One region of the Galbibacter sp. PAP.153 genome, then DNA from elsewhere that is predicted to be linked to it. Evidence: riboswitches for the same ligand, from Rfam matches in the RefSeq annotation. Region 1 holds a riboswitch; the other holds the start of a gene.

What was found. Region 1 has a riboswitch for cobalamin ahead of UXI14_RS01445 (TonB-dependent receptor). Riboswitches for the same ligand answer to the same signal wherever they lie in the genome.
Positions count from the first base shown of each region.
Region 2: it holds a riboswitch for cobalamin, as region 1 does, so the genes downstream of both, metE (5-methyltetrahydropteroyltriglutamate--homocysteine S-methyltransferase) here and UXI14_RS01445 (TonB-dependent receptor) in region 1, are expected to answer to the same signal.

Region 1 is NZ_JAZEUN010000002.1:135,295-143,674, forward strand. Features, by position in the region: gene UXI14_RS01445 (TonB-dependent receptor) at 1-1,580, opposite strand, end outside; cobalamin riboswitch at 1,649-1,917, opposite strand; gene UXI14_RS01450 (ABC transporter substrate-binding protein) at 2,060-3,226, shown strand; gene UXI14_RS01455 (iron ABC transporter permease) at 3,223-4,254, shown strand; gene UXI14_RS01460 (hypothetical protein) at 4,410-4,928, shown strand; gene UXI14_RS01465 (ABC transporter ATP-binding protein) at 5,092-5,793, shown strand; gene UXI14_RS01470 (endonuclease/exonuclease/phosphatase family protein) at 5,885-6,718, opposite strand; gene UXI14_RS01475 (sulfatase) at 6,758-8,380, opposite strand, start outside.
Region 2 is NZ_JAZEUN010000003.1:159,342-167,721, forward strand. Features, by position in the region: gene lgt (prolipoprotein diacylglyceryl transferase) at 1-259, shown strand, start outside; gene UXI14_RS02540 (DUF192 domain-containing protein) at 256-750, shown strand; gene UXI14_RS02545 (GNAT family N-acetyltransferase) at 752-1,204, shown strand; gene metE (5-methyltetrahydropteroyltriglutamate--homocysteine S-methyltransferase) at 1,274-3,589, opposite strand; cobalamin riboswitch at 3,742-3,988, opposite strand; gene secDF (protein translocase subunit SecDF) at 4,243-7,212, opposite strand; gene UXI14_RS02560 (malate dehydrogenase) at 7,368-8,294, opposite strand.

The sequences.
Region 1 (8,380 bases):
AACGCCACTTTGTCCCTGTTTTCGGTAAATGTGTAATTGGCATCTAGCTGCAATGCTTCCAAAGGATTGTAAGCCACCTCTACTTCTACCCCGTTTACGGTAAAAGCTTCTTCTATATTGGTGTACATGCTTTCAAAAGTATCTGGGTCTACCACAGTATAATCTATAAAGTTTTTTGCTTCCCTGTTAAAATATAAGGCGCTCAACCTAAATTTGTTGTTGTTAAATTCCATCCCGCCTTCCAAGGTTCGGTCTTCTTCGGGTTTTAGGTCTGGATTGGCCCCAAACGCCCCAAATAATTGTGATAATGTTGGCGCTATGTACGAACTGCTGTAGGAGCCCAAGAATTTTAAATAGCTTCCGGCAAGGTCAACTACATACGACGGATTCAGGTTATAGGTAAAATGACTCCCATATTCGCTATGGTTGTTCCAACGGCCACCGGCATTGAGGTTCAAACCAAAATTAGAAACCCATACCACGTTTGCATACGGATCGGTAACATTAAAATCGGTTTCCGCTCCCAAGGTGGCCTCGTTTTTTATGTAATTTATCCCTACAATGGTATAAAATTTATCGCTAAAATTATACTTGTTAAACAAATCCACCACGGTACTGTTTGCTTCATAAGCATTAGGATAGGCTGAATAAATATCCCTGTCAATTGTATTATAAGATGCGTTTAGCGTTACACTCCCGTTGCTATATGTATATTCGGGAGCAATGGTAACCCTAAATTGTTCACTTTCAGAAAAACTATTGTCGTCCTGCAATGGCGAAGAACTATCAAAAGCCGCTTTAAACTTATCGTAATACCCTAATATTTTAAACGAAAACCTATCAGAAAAACGATACCCCAAATTAATGTTTGAATTAATGCGGTTAAACGGATCTTTTTCATCCCCTATTACTGCCGAAAGTCCGTTGGTATATTGATTTCCAAATCCTGCCAAATAGCTAAACTTTCCCAAGGTTCCGTTTACGGAAACGTTGTTGGAAAAATCAGATAAGTTATAGTCGTCTTCATTGGCCGGTTGGTTGGTACCAAAACTACTTTGAAAATTTCCAGATATTTTGTCTTTCCCCGGCTTTTTGGTGGTTATATTAATTACCGCTGTCGCTGCGCGGTTACCGTACAGCGTACTCGAAGCACCCTTTACAATTTCAATGGATTCAATCTCGCCTAGGTCCATCAGGCGCAAATCGTAATCGCCCGCTATTTGAGACGGATCGCTTACCTGTATCCCATCAATCAAAACCAAAACCTGCCTATTGTTACCGCCCCTGACAAAATAAGAAAGATTTTGCCCGGCATTGCTGCGGCTCCCGTTAATCTCGATACCACTCTTGGAATTAATAATCTCTGCAACCGACCTCCCTTGGTTACGTTGCAGCTCGGCCTGTGTAATTTGGATTACCGTTTTGCCCGAATGTTCTCTTTTTAGCGAAAAACGGGAATCGGTTACCACTACTTCTTCCAACTGACGGACATCGTTATCCTGCTGGTTTTCTTTTTCTTGAGCCGCCCCAACTGTGCATAAAAATCCTGTTGCACAAAGTAAAAAAATACGTTTGTTCATTTTTTAAGTTAATAAATGGGAAAAAAGTATGAGTTTACCCATACGCAAACTTTTATCCCGAAAGTTTGACATAAATATCGAATAAAGGCAGGTCTCCTGGCTTGTTCTTACGTTGTTTTACCTTCCCGCTTCAACTTGAAACAGTGGTCTTTTGAAGTAAACAACACACTAAAAAAATACGTTTTCAACTTTTTTTAGATACCAAAAACGACCCCGATAATCTTCGGGACGGTATAAAACTTACAGTTGCGGGAACAGCTACGGATTTTAACCGTATTCCCTTTTCATTTAGATATGCCGAAAAAGCAAATCTAAAACCTTAAATTCGCTACGAAATTAAACATTTTGCCATAGCTTGCCATTAAAACATTAATTAATCTTAATTTTATTGCTGAATTTTTCATGGTATAGTTACTAGCCATAAGTGTAAGCTACATTCACAATAAGTAACCCAACAACAACTTAAGCATACAACTTAAATGAAAAAAATAGTTTTCCTATTAATTATTGCATTCATATCCTGCAAGAAAGAGCCCAAAAAAGCAACTTCAGAAACACCAAATAACATTCCCGTTAAGAAAGAAGATGCCGTTGATATTCCCATTGAATACGCAAAGGGTTTTTCCATACAAAAACAAGGTAACCTAACCATTATAAAAGTCAATGCCCCATGGCCAAATGCTCATAAAACATATACTTATGCATTGATAGATAAAAAGAAAATGGAGACCATCCGTATAAATTCTTCTTTATACGATGCCGTTATCCCTACCCCCGTTAACCGACTTGTAGCTACTTCTACAACACACATTCCCGCCATTGAGGCATTGGGCGTTGAAAATACATTAATTGGCTTTCCGGGAACCAATTATGTTTCTTCTAAAAAAGTAAGGAAAAAGATTGATGAAGGTAAAGTTACAAACCTTGGCCTCAACGAGTCCATAAACACCGAAGTACTGGTTAACCTGCAACCGGAACTTATAATGGGTTTTACCGTTGAAGGGCAAAACAAAACCTACAGCACCATTGAAAATGCAGGAATTCCGGTGGTCTACAATGGCGACTGGGTCGAGGAAACGCCTTTGGGAAAAGCAGAATGGATTAAGTTTTTTGGTCCGTTTTTTCAAAAAGGAAGAGAAGCCGACAGTATTTTTAACAGCATAGCAAAATCGTATCAAGAAGCTAAAACATTGGCCACTACGGCTAAAAATAAGCCAACGGTTTTAAGCGGGTCCATGTTTAAGGATATTTGGTACGTTCCAGCAGGAAAGAGTTGGGTAGCACACTTCCTGGAAGATGCCAATGCCAATTATTTATGGAAAGACAGCTTTGGAACAGGAAGCCTTTCCCTAAATTTTGAAACCGTATTGGAAAAAGCTAAAAATGCCGATTTCTGGATTGGTCCCGGACAGTTTGTAAGCTACAATCAATTAAAAGAAACCAATATGCATTATACGCAATTCAAGGCCTATAAAGACAAAAAGATATACACCTATAGCCTTGCAACCGGAGCAACCGGAGGTATACTCTATTACGAGTTGGCACCAAACAGACCGGATATTGTTTTAAAAGATATAATTCATATTTTGCACCCCGAAATCCTCCCAGATTACAAAACTGTTTTCTTTAAGCAATTACAGCCTTGAACTCATTAAAATCATACCGCGTACAATTTATCTTCATAATAATTTTATTATGTGCCTGCTTTATGGTTAATATAAGTTTAGGCTCTGTACATATTCCGTTCAAGGAAGTATTTAAGTCGCTGTTCGGGGAAAATACAGGCCACCAATCATGGCAATATATCATTATAAACTACCGCCTGCCCAAAGCTGTTACGGCAATTTTGGTAGGAATGTCATTATCCATAAGCGGTTTGTTAATGCAAACAATATTTAGAAATCCATTGGCCGGTCCATTTGTATTGGGCATCAGTTCTGGTGCCAGTTTGGGTGTAGCCATTTTTATAATGGGGTCTTCCATATTTACTGGAATTTTTGCCTCGTTCATGATTAGCAGCGTTTCTACCGCCATAGCCGCTACCTTAGGAAGTTTTATAGTCCTTTTTTCAATTTTTGTAATAGCCAATAAGGTTAGGGACACCATGGCCTTGCTCATTATCGGGTTGATGTTTGGCAGTATTACTGCTTCCATAGTCAATGTGCTTTCCTATTTTACCAGCAAAGAAAAACTGCAACAATACATTTTTTGGTCGTTTGGCAGCCTCGGAAACCTTAGTTGGGATCAGGTTTATTTGTTAATCTGTATGGTTTTTATAGGATTGGTTTTAACCGTAATAAGCATAAAGTCGCTAAATGCATTCCTGCTGGGCGAAAATTATGCCCGCAGCATTGGTGTTAACCTAAAAAAATCCCGTTACCTTATAATTGCCGCCACCAGTATTTTAGCCGGGAGCATTACGGCTTTTGCCGGGCCCATTGCTTTTATAGGCTTGGCGGTCCCCCATTTAACAAGACAACTTTTCAACACTCAAAATCATCATGTATTAATTCCTGCTACGGCATTTTATGGAGCTCTGCTTATGTTAATTTGCGACACTGTTGCTCAGGTTCCAAATAGCGAGTTCTCATTGCCCATTAATGCAATTACCTCTATTGTTGGGGCTCCCGTTATTATTTGGTTGCTTATTAGAAAAAGAAAAATGATTTTTTAAAATAACTTACTAATAATCAATACAATATAGTAGTAAATAAATATTTTTTTATAGATTATTTTTTTATGTAGTATAAAATAACTATTATTATCTCTAATTATATAACCTATAAATCTTATTTAAATGAAAAAGTTTTTATTTTATGCTTGTTAATGATGTCATTCCCATTCATTTCATGTAGTAGTGACGATGATTCAACCCAAGAAGAACCTGAAGTTGAAGAAACTATTCTTAGTTATCAAGATGTTGAGTTTGGTCAGACTACTGATGCTGATATGGGTATCTTTTTTTCTTCATCAACAGGAGAAGTATTTAATTCAGAAGAAGCCGCCTCTAATGCAGATGTTATAGAATTGGCGTATGTAGGAAGTGAATCTACGTTTATATACTTCACAAGCCCCGATGATAGTTCGTCTACCGAGGTAGATATTCCCAACGCACGTTCAACAAAAGTCATGAACGCTAAAACAGGTGTTACCGGAGAAATGTTTGATGATATCGATGAAGCTGATGATTTTGACAGCATTGAAGTTGTTAATGACAACGAAGCCATAGGCACATTGGAATTTCCTGTTGTGGTTCTTTTTGAAACCCAAGATGGAAAAAAAGGAGCCGTAAAATTAAAAGCTATCAATGCAACTAGACTTTTGGTAGATATTAAAGTGGTGAAATAAATTTCCCAAAATATTCATACATTTAAGCCTTCATTTAATAAATGAAGGCTTTTATTTTAATTGATATCTTATAATCTCTTCAAATCAAAATATCACTTTAAAAACACGTAACCTTGAAATTGGGTATTTTTCAGGAAAACGCCCCCATGCGGTAGCCAGAAACATTCATTTCGATTTAAATCTTGGCGAGCTTTCGGCAGTTGTTGGGGCAAATGGAATAGGGAAATCTACATTGTTGCGTACTTTGGCCAGAGTCCAACCTGCCATATCTGGAGATATTACATTAAAGAACGAGCCGCTACATACCTATACGGGGATTCAACTGGCAACAGAGATCAGTGTTGTTTTAACAGAACATATCCCTGCTAAAAACTTAACCGTTATTGAGTTAATTGCCCTTGGAAGACAGCCGTATACCAATTGGGTCGGAACACTTTCTCAAGTGGACAAACAAAAGGTAAATGAAGCAATTTCCCTGATAGGACTGGAAAACATAAAACATAAAAAATGTTATGAGCTAAGTGACGGACAGTTACAGCGGGTCATGATTGCACGTGCCTTGGCGCAAGACACATCTATAATTATTTTGGACGAGCCCACAACTCATCTCGATATTTACCACAAGGCTTATGTGCTTAATCTGCTAAAAAGAATAGCAAGAGAAACAGAAAAAGCCATACTATTTTCGACTCACGAAATAGATATGGCCATTCAATTATGTGATAAAATACTTGTTTTGGATACCGAAAATTCCAGTTTTGGCGAACCTTGTTCTTTAATTGAAAAAGGAAGCTTTCAACATTTATTTCCCGGCGACCTCGTTTCTTTTGATAGCAATTCGGGTACTTTTAAGATAAATAAATAACATATTTTTCGATATTTTTTCAACCTTAAATGCTGGCATTAAAAGTAAAAAATCTATACGGTTTTATATACCTTGCCGGAAATGCCTACTTCTATTTAAAATCCAAATCTACAACTACCGGAAAATGATCTGATGGATATTTACAATTCTTAGAATCGCTCAAAATACCACTTTTAAGCACCTTAAAATCGTTTTTGGTAATAAAGATAAAATCAATTTTATTTTTAACGGGTTTTTCAAAATGAAAACCATTAAATGTCCCATCGGGGCCAAAAGCATTTTTCCCGGCTTCGCTATGCGTGTCTATCATTTCCTTTTTAATTTCCACAACTCCTTTAGAAGTGCTATCCAGGTTAAAATCTCCTGTTAATGCAACCGGCAACTGTTCTTTGTTTAAGGCTTTTATTTTTTTCAGGATAAGTTTGGCACTTTCATAACGGGCAACCTCGCCAATATGGTCAAAATGGGTGTTAAAAACCATAAATCGTTTCCCCGATGCCTTGTTTTCAAATTCTGCATATGTACAAATTCTGTTCAAGGCGGCATCCCATCCTTTAGAGGGTTGATCAGGCGTTGGCGACAGCCAAAATGTATTTTCAGAAATAACCTTTAATTTATCGGCATTGTAAAATATAGCCGAATATTCGCCTTCTTCATCGCCATTATCACGCCCCACGCCAATATATTTATAGTTTTCCAGTCCGTTTTGAATATCCTCCAATTGATGGTGCAGTCCTTCTTGCGTACCAAAAACATCGGGGGCATTATAGTTGAGCTGTGAAATTAAAAATTCTTTTCTGCTTTGCCAGTCATTTGCCGTATCAGAAGGATTATCGTACTTAATATTATACGTCATTACCTTAAGGTCCTGGGCCATTAATGTGCAGGATATAAAAAAGAATATCCCGATAAAAAGCTTTTTCATTGGTTTAAAATATGCTGTTGTTATATGTTCAAATTTACATTATTCTATTGGCGTTCCCCTTAGTTTTTCAAAAACTTTATACGAATTTTCGACTTTCTTTTTAGGCGCCCGCTCAAATTCCTTATCGGTAACTTTATATACCTTCTGAAGGGAGTCCAGTTTTTGGTGCATCATCATGATAACATCGGCATATTTCTCGTCGTTTATGGCGTTGTGAAGTTCTTTAGGATCTTTCTGAAGGTCGTAAAATTCCCATTCATCAATATCGTCGTAAAAATGCATCAACTTATACCGTTTGGTTTTTACGCCATAATGCTTTTTCACCATATGAAAAGCAGGATAATCGTAATAATGATAGTAAATAGCGCCCCTAAAATCGTCGTCGCTTACAGTACCGTCCAAGACAGGTTTAAACGATTTTCCCTGCATTCCATCCGTAAGAGAGTCGTTTGCCCCGGCATAATCCAAGAAAGTTTGTGCAAAGTCTAGGTTTTGCGTTAGCGCATCGACCACTGTTCCCGGTTTTATTTCTTTTGGATATTGAATCATGAACGGCATCCTAAACGATTCCTCATACATAAAACGCTTGTCAAAAAATCCTTTTTCGCCTAAATAAAACCCTTGATCGGAGGTATAAACCACAATAGTGTTTTTGTCCAGCCCATTTGCTTCAAGATAATCCAAAACCTTTCCCACGCCATCATCAACAGCTTTTACGGTGGCTAAATATTCGTGTAGATAACGTTGTGCCTTCCATTCGGCAAGTGCTTTGCCATGCAGGTTTGCTTTCCAAAAAGCATTGTTTTTGGGTAAATACACCGAGTCCCATATATGGCGCTGTTCTTTGGACATTCTATCAAAATCGTTTGTCCAGGGATTGTTGGAAAGCTCGGTACTTCCATATGCTTTGCTTAGTTTTAGGTCGTGGCCTTCGTACATATCTTTATAGATGGTCTGTATTTGTTGCTGAGCGGCCACTTGGTTTTCATGTTCGTCAAAATAAGTATCTGGAATTGGAAATTCAATCGAATCGTAAACCGATAAATAACGTAAAGGCGGCATCCAGTTTCGGTGCGGTGCCTTATGATGGAGCATCATAAAAAACGGCTTACCATTTTCTCTTTTATCTTTTAGCCAATCCAAGGCATCGTCCGTAATAATGTCGGTAGCATATCCATCTATTTTAATGGAATCGCCCATTCTTACAAAATCCGGATTGTAATAATGTCCTTGGTCATCAATAATATTCCAATAATCAAACCCCTGCGGATAACCATACAAATGCCATTTTCCTATCATGGCAGTTTGGTAGCCCAAGGTTTTAAGCTTTTTGGGCAATGTTGGTTGATTTCCGTCAAAACGCTCTCCATTTTGCCTAAACCCGTTAATATGACTGTGCTTTCCCGTAAGGATAACCGCCCTGCTCGGTCCGCATATGGAATTGGTACAATACGTGTGGTTAAACAAGGCGCCGTTTACTGCAATCCTATCTATATTGGGGGTTGGTGCCAGCTTGCTAAGTTCGCTTCCATATGCACTTATGGCCTGATAAGCATGATCATCGGCCATGATAAACAAAATATTCGGTTTTTGCTGTTCTGCTATGTCCTCCTTTTTGTTTTCCTGTTTTTTACATGCCGAAAAACACAAAAGAATACTAAT
Region 2 (8,380 bases), on a different contig from region 1:
GGCTTTTGGGTATATAATTGTTTTTGCTATACTTTGGTACACTTATTGGAAAACCAACAAAAAGGAGAAACTCGGTTATATTTTCGGACTGTTCTTGGTTCTTTTATGGACCGTGCGGTTTATTGCTGAGTTTTATAAAAAATCGCAAGGCGGATTTGAAAACGAACTCGGTTTGCTTTCCACCGGTCAATGGCTTAGCATCCCTTTCATTATTGCAGGCTTCTTTTTCATGTTTAAACCTTCAAAAAGCAAATCATGATTAATTTTTTATTCAGGGTTTTATTAGTACTCATTTTTTTATGCTTAACGCTTATTAGTTGTGAATCCAACACCAAAAAAGAAGTGAAAACAGAAACTGTTTCCTTTAAAAAAGAGGGCGAATTGAGTATTTACAAAGGTGATTCGCTTTCCGTAAAAAAAATAGACATTGAAATTGCCGATAATGAATACGAACGGCAAACCGGGCTTATGTACCGCCCTTCCATGAAAAAAGACCGTGGAATGCTTTTTATTTTTGAAGATGAAGAGCCTCGGTACTTCTATATGAAGAATACCGAAATCCCGTTGGACATAATTTATATTGATGCCGATAAAAAAATAGTGAGCCTTGTAAAGAATGCACATCCCATGAATGAGGCGTCTTTACCTTCCAACTTTCCCGCTAAATATGTTTTGGAATTAAACGGAGGAATGACTGACGAATTAAAGATCGAAAAAGGAGACCGTATAAATTACAAGGAAACCAAATAAAATGAATATTCGATCTGCCTCTAAAAACGACGTTCCTGCTATTGTAGCAATGCTAGCTGATGATAAACTCGGCAGCTTGCGCGAAAATTACAAAACCCCGCTCCCCGAACAATATTACAAAGCTTTTACAAATATTGACAATGATCCCAATCAAGAACTCTATGTTATAGAAAACGAAGCCTCGGAAATTACGGGTACATTTCAATTAAGTTTTATTCAATACATAACATACAAAGGCGGTATACGGGCTCAAATAGAAGCGGTACGGATCCATAAAGCACACAGGAACAAAGGGCTCGGGGAAAAAGCTTTTTTATGGGCCATAGAAAGAGCAAAAGAAAAAGGCGCACACCTAATCCAACTTACCACAGACAAAAAAAGGCCAGAGGCACTACGCTTCTATGAAAAACTTGGCTTTACAGCTTCACATGAAGGACTAAAGCTTCACTTTTAAAAAATAAGAAGAATATGAAGCCGTGCTGGAGCACGGCTTCATATTTATAAAGATCATATCTTATTAAAGTTATGCTTCAACTTGATATTTTTCACGCAATGCTTTGGCGGCATTTACCATTTTAACCAACGCTTTGTCGGTTTCTTTCCAGCCTCTTGTCTTTAAGCCACAATCGGGGTTTACCCATAAATTCCGTATGGGTATTAACAAAGCAGCTTTTTCCAACAATGCTTCCATTTCCTTTTCCGAAGGGACTCTTGGCGAATGAATATCGTATACCCCGGGGCCGATTTCGTTAGGATATTTAAAATCTACAAACGCATCCAGTAATTCCATCTGTGACCTGGAAGTTTCAATGGTAATTACATCGGCATCCATAGCTGCTATGCTTTCAATAATATCATTAAATTCAGAATAGCACATGTGGGTATGTATCTGCGTTTCATCGTTTACTGCCGAAGCACTGATCCTAAATGCTCTAATGGCCCAATCTAAATAATTTTTCCAAGCTTCTTTCCGCAACGGCAGGCCTTCGCGAATAGCCGGTTCGTCAATCTGAATTACTTTTATTCCGGCCAACTCCAAATCTTGTACTTCTTTTCGAATAGCCAAGGCTATTTGATTGGTTGTTTCTTCTCTTGATTGATCATTGCGTACAAACGACCATTGTAAAATTGTTACCGGGCCTGTAAGCATCCCTTTAACCGGCAAGTCGGTTAAAGTTTGCGCATATTTAGTCCACGCAACGGTCATGGGGTCAACGCGGTCTACATCGCCATAAATAATTGGGGGTTTTACGGCTCTGGAACCATAACTCTGCACCCAACCGAACTTTGTAAAAGCAAAACCATTTAATTGTTCGCCAAAATACTCAACCATATCGTTACGCTCGAATTCGCCGTGCACCAATACATCCAAGCCAATTTGCTCCTGCCAAGAAATTGCTTTTTGTATTTCGTCCTTAATTGCTGTTTCATAAGCATTTGCGGTTATGCTCCCTTTTTTAAGTTGCGAACGTAGCAAACGTACTTCTTTGGTTTGCGGAAATGAGCCAATGGTAGTGGTAGGAAACAATGGTAATTTTAAACTTCCATGTTGTAATGCCTGGCGGATATTAAACGGATTATTTCGTTTTGCATGGTCTATAGTAATTTCTTTTACGGCATTTTCTACCTTTTTATTATGTATTAACTGCGACGTTAACTTGCTCTTCATTGCTAACTTATTGGCTTCAAAGGCATTTTTGGCTTTTTCTGAAGGGTTTTCCCGAGCCAATTCGGCAAGAAGTGATAATTCTTCTATTTTCTGTTTGGCAAAGGCCATCCAATTTTTCACTTCCGAGGGCAAGGTTGCTTCGTCTGTTTCGTTATCCAAATCAAAAGGAGTGTGCAACAAAGAACAGGAAGGAGCTATGCTAATACGGTCGCTTCCTATGGCCCCTATTGCTTTTTCAATTATTGACAACGATTGTTCAAAATTATTCTTCCATATATTACGCCCATCAACCAAGCCTAAAGATAATTTCAGCTTTTCTGGTATTGCAGACAATAATTCATTCAATTGTTTTTTACCTCTTACCAAGTCTACATGAAGTGCATATACAGGCAACCGGGCTACCCAAGATGTGTTTTCGTGCAATCCTTCAAAATAAGTCGCCAACATAATCTTCAATGCAGGAAAACGCTTTGCAAGGGCATTGTATACCTCAATATATATTTCTTTTTCCTTTTCGGAAAGATTGGTAACTAAAAACGGTTCATCCAATTGAATCCATTCTGCTCCTTCGGCTTCCAACAAACTCAGCAACTCTACATATATGGGCAACAAGCGGTTTATCAAATCAAGGCGGTTAAACCCTTCTTCCTTTTCTTTCCCCAACAATAAATACGTTACGGGACCAATTAACACCGGTTTTGCCTCAAGATTTAAGCTTTTGGCCTCTTTAAACTCGTCTACAACCTTTATGGCATTCAGTTTAAACTGTTGGTCTTTATAAAATTCCGGAACAATGTAATGGTAGTTCGTATCAAACCATTTGGTCATTTCCATGGCTGTAATATCAAAACCGTTTTTTTGATATCCTCTTGCCATGGCAAAATATAAATCCAATGGCTGGTCTTCTTCAAGGAATACATTCGAAAATCGTTTAGGAACAGCTCCTAAAGCATACGACATATCCAAAACTTGGTCGTAAAACGAAAAATCGTTCGTTGGGATAAGGTCAATTCCTTTTTCTTTTTGAAGTAACCAGTGTTCTCTCCGTAAGCGTTTTCCTTCCTCAAGCAATACCGAAATGTCTATTTTACCAGAGCAATACTGCTCACACGCTCGCTTCAATTCTCTTTTGGCACCAATACGCGGGTACCCTAAATTGTGTGTAATCATTTGTTTGTTTTTAAAAATCGGTTAAACATTCTAGATATTTCCTTACTCCTAAACTTTTCCCGATTTAAAAAACACGTGCATCCATAGCAAAATACACCTTATAAAAAAGGTGTTTACTATCAATGCTTGATTATTGCTTCAAATCGCGAAAACATCATCATTAAAATACAGGCAGGTCTCCTGGCTTGCTCTCATGTTGTTTTACCTTCCCATCCTGTTTCCAAGACAGTGGTTTTAAATAAACAACACGCCCAAAAATGCAAAAGCATTTTTAATGGATGCCGATAATCCCGATAAGTATCAGGGCAGCATAAAGCTTACAGTTGCGCGACAGCTTGTGATTTGCACACAATTCCCTATTAATTGGCGTTAAGCCAAACCTTTATTTGATTGATTATTATGTAAAGAACATCTTTGAGCGGTAAAACTACGCAATATTTTTATAGTCTTCGCTATTCCTTTATGACATTGACAAGAAATTCTGTTATTAGTTTATGGCAATTGCAATTTTATTGCGGCATCCCGGGCTTTACGATTGTAGTTTTGTCAAATGGCATATATCAAAATTTACAAAAGCTCCCGCTGCAATTCCCATTGCAAAAAAAAAGGACCACCAAAAGGCAGTCCTTAATTTTATACTATTTTAAAAACAGTTACTCTTTCTTTTCCCCTTTGTTCTTCAATGTATCAAACATTACCGGGGTTGCTATAAATAAAGATGAGTATGTACCTACACCAATACCTACAATCATTGCGAACATAAATCCGCGTAGCGATTCACCACCGAAAATAAATATTGCCAATAACACCACCAAAGTGGTTAATGAGGTATTCAATGTTCTACTTAATGTACTGTTTAATGCTTCATTGGCATTGTCTCCGCCTCTCCATCCTTTTTCCCTAACAACCTCACGAATACGGTCGAACACAATTACGGTATCGTTCAATGAGTAACCAATAACTGTTAATATTGCCGCAATAAATGCTTGATCTATTTCCATGTTGAAAGGCATGATACTAGATGTTAAAGAGAAAATTCCCAGAACAATCATAACATCATGAAAAACCGCAACAACGGCACCTAATGAGAATTGCCATTTTTGGAAACGTAACAAGATGTATAAGAACACCACGGCTAGCGATCCTAAAATTGCCCAAAAAGCATCTTTTTTAATATCATCTGCTATTGTGGGTCCTACTTTTATAGATTGCAGGATCCCTATTTTGTCTGCTCCGCCACCTGTTGTAAAATCGTTATATGTTGTACCTTCTGGAAGGTATTTTTTTACTGCTTCAAACAGCTTGTTTTGAATTTCTTCATCGACCTGTGTTCCTTCTTCATCTACTTTATATTTGGTGGTAACCTTTATCTGGTTGGCATCACCAAATGTTTTCACCTCGGTATTACCAAACACGGTCTCCAAGTCGTTGGAAATATCAGTAGGATTTACAGGATCTACAAACCGTACTTGATAAGAGCGCCCTCCAACAAAATCCACGCCGCCTTCGAGGCCTTTGGTAAATAATGCTACAACACTAATAAGAATCATTATACCCGAAATCACATACGCTATTTTACGTTTTGACAAAAAGTCGAAATTCGGATTTTTAGGCAACGCCCTTGTAAGTGCTGTAGTAAACAACAATTCATTTTTACCACCTCTGGAATTCCATTCAATCAATAACCTTGTAACAAAGATTGCTGTAAATAAAGAAGTTGCAATACCTATCAATAGAGTTGTGGCAAAACCTTGAATAGGCCCTGTTCCAAATAACAATAGAATAATGGCCGTTAACCCTGTAGTGATGTTGGCATCCAAAATAGACGAAAGTGCATTGCTAAACCCGTCGGCAATGGCCTGTTTCTGTCCTTTACCTGCCCTTATCTCTTCTTTTATACGTTCATATATAATTACATTGGCATCTACAGACATACCAATAGTCAATACAATACCTGCAATACCGGGCAATGTAAGTACGGCACCCAATCCTGCTAAAACACCAAAGATCAATACAATGTTAAATACCAAGGCAATATCTGCAAACAAACCAGCTTTACCGTAGTATGAAATCATCCATATCAATACCAAGATCATGGCAACAATAAATGAGAACATCCCGCTATCTATAGCTTCTTGCCCAAGAGAAGGTCCAACGACTTCCGATTGGATAATATCAGCCGAAGCTGGTAATTTACCTGCCCTCAATACGTTTGCCAAATCGTCTGCCTCATCTAAGGTAAAATCTCCTGAAATTTCAGAATTTCCACCGCTAATGGCCCCTTTGGAAACCCCAGGTGCAGAATAAACAATATTATCAAGAACGATGGCTATGTTTCCTTGTTCCCTAAATGCTTTTCCTGTTAATTCTTCCCAGATTTTGGCTCCTCTAGAATTCATTTGCATGGAAACCGCAGGTCTACCTCCTAAATCGTATGACTGGGCTGCGTCTGTAATTACATCACCGCTCATGTTGGGTTCGTTTTCACGGTTTCCTTTAAGTGCATATAATTCTACTACTTGAGCATCTTTTGGAGGAATTCCCCAAGCAAATTTTGCATATTGAAGGTTTGCTGGAAGCTCTTGTTTTACTTCCGGCATCTTTAAATACTGATCGAATTTTGCCGTATCCTTAATGGCAACCATTGCAATTACGGGAGACCCTTGCGCCCCACCACTGGCAATTAAATCAAATAACGGATTTACTTGATTGGCTATATCCAAAGAATCTTCGGCAGCATCTGATAACAAAGAATCTATTTCGGAAGTAGTTTCTTCCTTGGTTTCTTCTTTTTTATCTGTACCAACTATGTCTTTTAAGGTATTGTTTGCGGCAATTAAGAAAGGGGCCACTTGATCTGCCTTATAAGTTTCCCAAAACTCTAATTGTGCTGTACTTTGCAATAGGTTTTGTACACGGGCTACGTCCTTAGCACCCGGCAATTCTACCAAAATACGGCCAGAAGTACCCAAACGTTGGATGTTTGGCTGGGTAACCCCGAATTTATCGATACGCTTGCGCAATACCTCGAATGCAGAAACAATGGATTCGTTAATTTTTTTACGGATGATAGGCTGCACCTGAGCATCAGTCATCTGAAAATTAATCTCTTCGCTCAGTGTTTTATTGGCAAAAATATCGGGAGAAGCCAATTTTGTAGTACCTCCGCTTACTTTTTCAAACTCCTGGAAAAAAATGTCAACGTAATCGTCCTGACTGTTTTTTGAAGTCTCATCTGCTTGCGCCAATGCTTTGTTAAACACAGGGTCCTTGCTATTGTTGGCCAGTCCTTTTAAGATATCCTTTACCGATATTTGAAGGATTACGTTAATCCCTCCCTTAAGATCAAGCCCCTTGTTCAATTCTTTTTCTTTTACCTCACTGTAGGTAAAACTGGTAAAACCAAGATTAAAAACTTCCTGGTTTTCAAGAGAGTCCAAGTACCTAGATTCTTCGGCTTCTCGCTTGGCCACGTAGTTTTCTTCTGCATCTGAAATTTTGTTAACTGCATAAACTTCAGCATCGTCTTCTACGTTGTTTGCAACAAACGTAAACGAAAGCTGATAAATACTTACAATACCAAACAAAATAGCAAACAGCCTAATAAGTCCTTTATTCTGCATTCTGATTTATTTTAATGGTCATTTTTAAAAACGGACAAATATAGCGTTTACGATATGAATTGACAATTATTTTTTTGAAGATTTGAAATACAAAAAATCCCACAAAACAATCATGTTTGCAGGATTTTAGTAAAAAAATATTACTTATTTCTTGTTTACACCTCTAAAAGTCCGTTTGTTTTTCTAACACCAGCAGCACTTTCCTGAAGCTTATTTTTCTCGGCATCAGTTAGTTCTATTTCAACTATTTCTTCAATCCCGTCATTTCCCAGAATAACCGGAGCACCAATACAAATATCTTTTAAACCGTATTCCCCATCCAACAAAGTAGAACATGGGAACATTTTTTTCTGATTGCATGCTATAGCCTGAACCAGCCCTGAAACTGCGGCCCCTGGGGCATACCAAGCACTTGTTCCTAGCAATTTGGTCAAGGTTGCACCGCCAACTTTAGTATCTTCTTTTACTTGCTCCAAACGTTCCTCAGATAAGAACTTACTTACCGGAACACTATTTCTTGTAGCCAAGCGTGTTAAAGGAAGCATGCCTGTGTCGCTATGTCCTCCAATTACCATTCCGTCCACATCAGAAATAGGTGCCCCCAAGGCTTCTGCCAAACGGTATTTAAAGCGAGCACTGTCTAAAGCACCGCCCATGCCTATAATTTTATTTTTAGGAAGTCCAGTAGTTTTATGCACCAAGTAAGTCATAGTGTCCATTGGGTTACTCACCACAATAATAGTTACATTGGGAGAATGCTTAATAAGGTTGCTTGATACATCTTTAACGATACCGGCATTGATTCCGATAAGTTCCTCACGTGTCATTCCCGGCTTGCGTGGAATACCGCTTGTAATTACTGCAATATCAGAATGGGCTGTTTTGGCATAATCCCCAGTGGTTCCTGTAATTTTAGTATCAAAACCGTTCAGGGAGGCTGTCTGCATTAAATCCATGGCCTTACCTTCGGCATAACCTTCCTTGATATCTACCAAAACAACTTCTGAGGCAAAATTCTTGATAGCTATATACTCTGCGCAACTTGCACCAACGGCTCCTGCCCCTACAACTGTAACTTTCATATTATATATTATTTTAATTTAAACGTTTGTTATACAAAGACACAAAGCTACTAATTTTAACACAATCAGTAGCTTTGAAAATTATT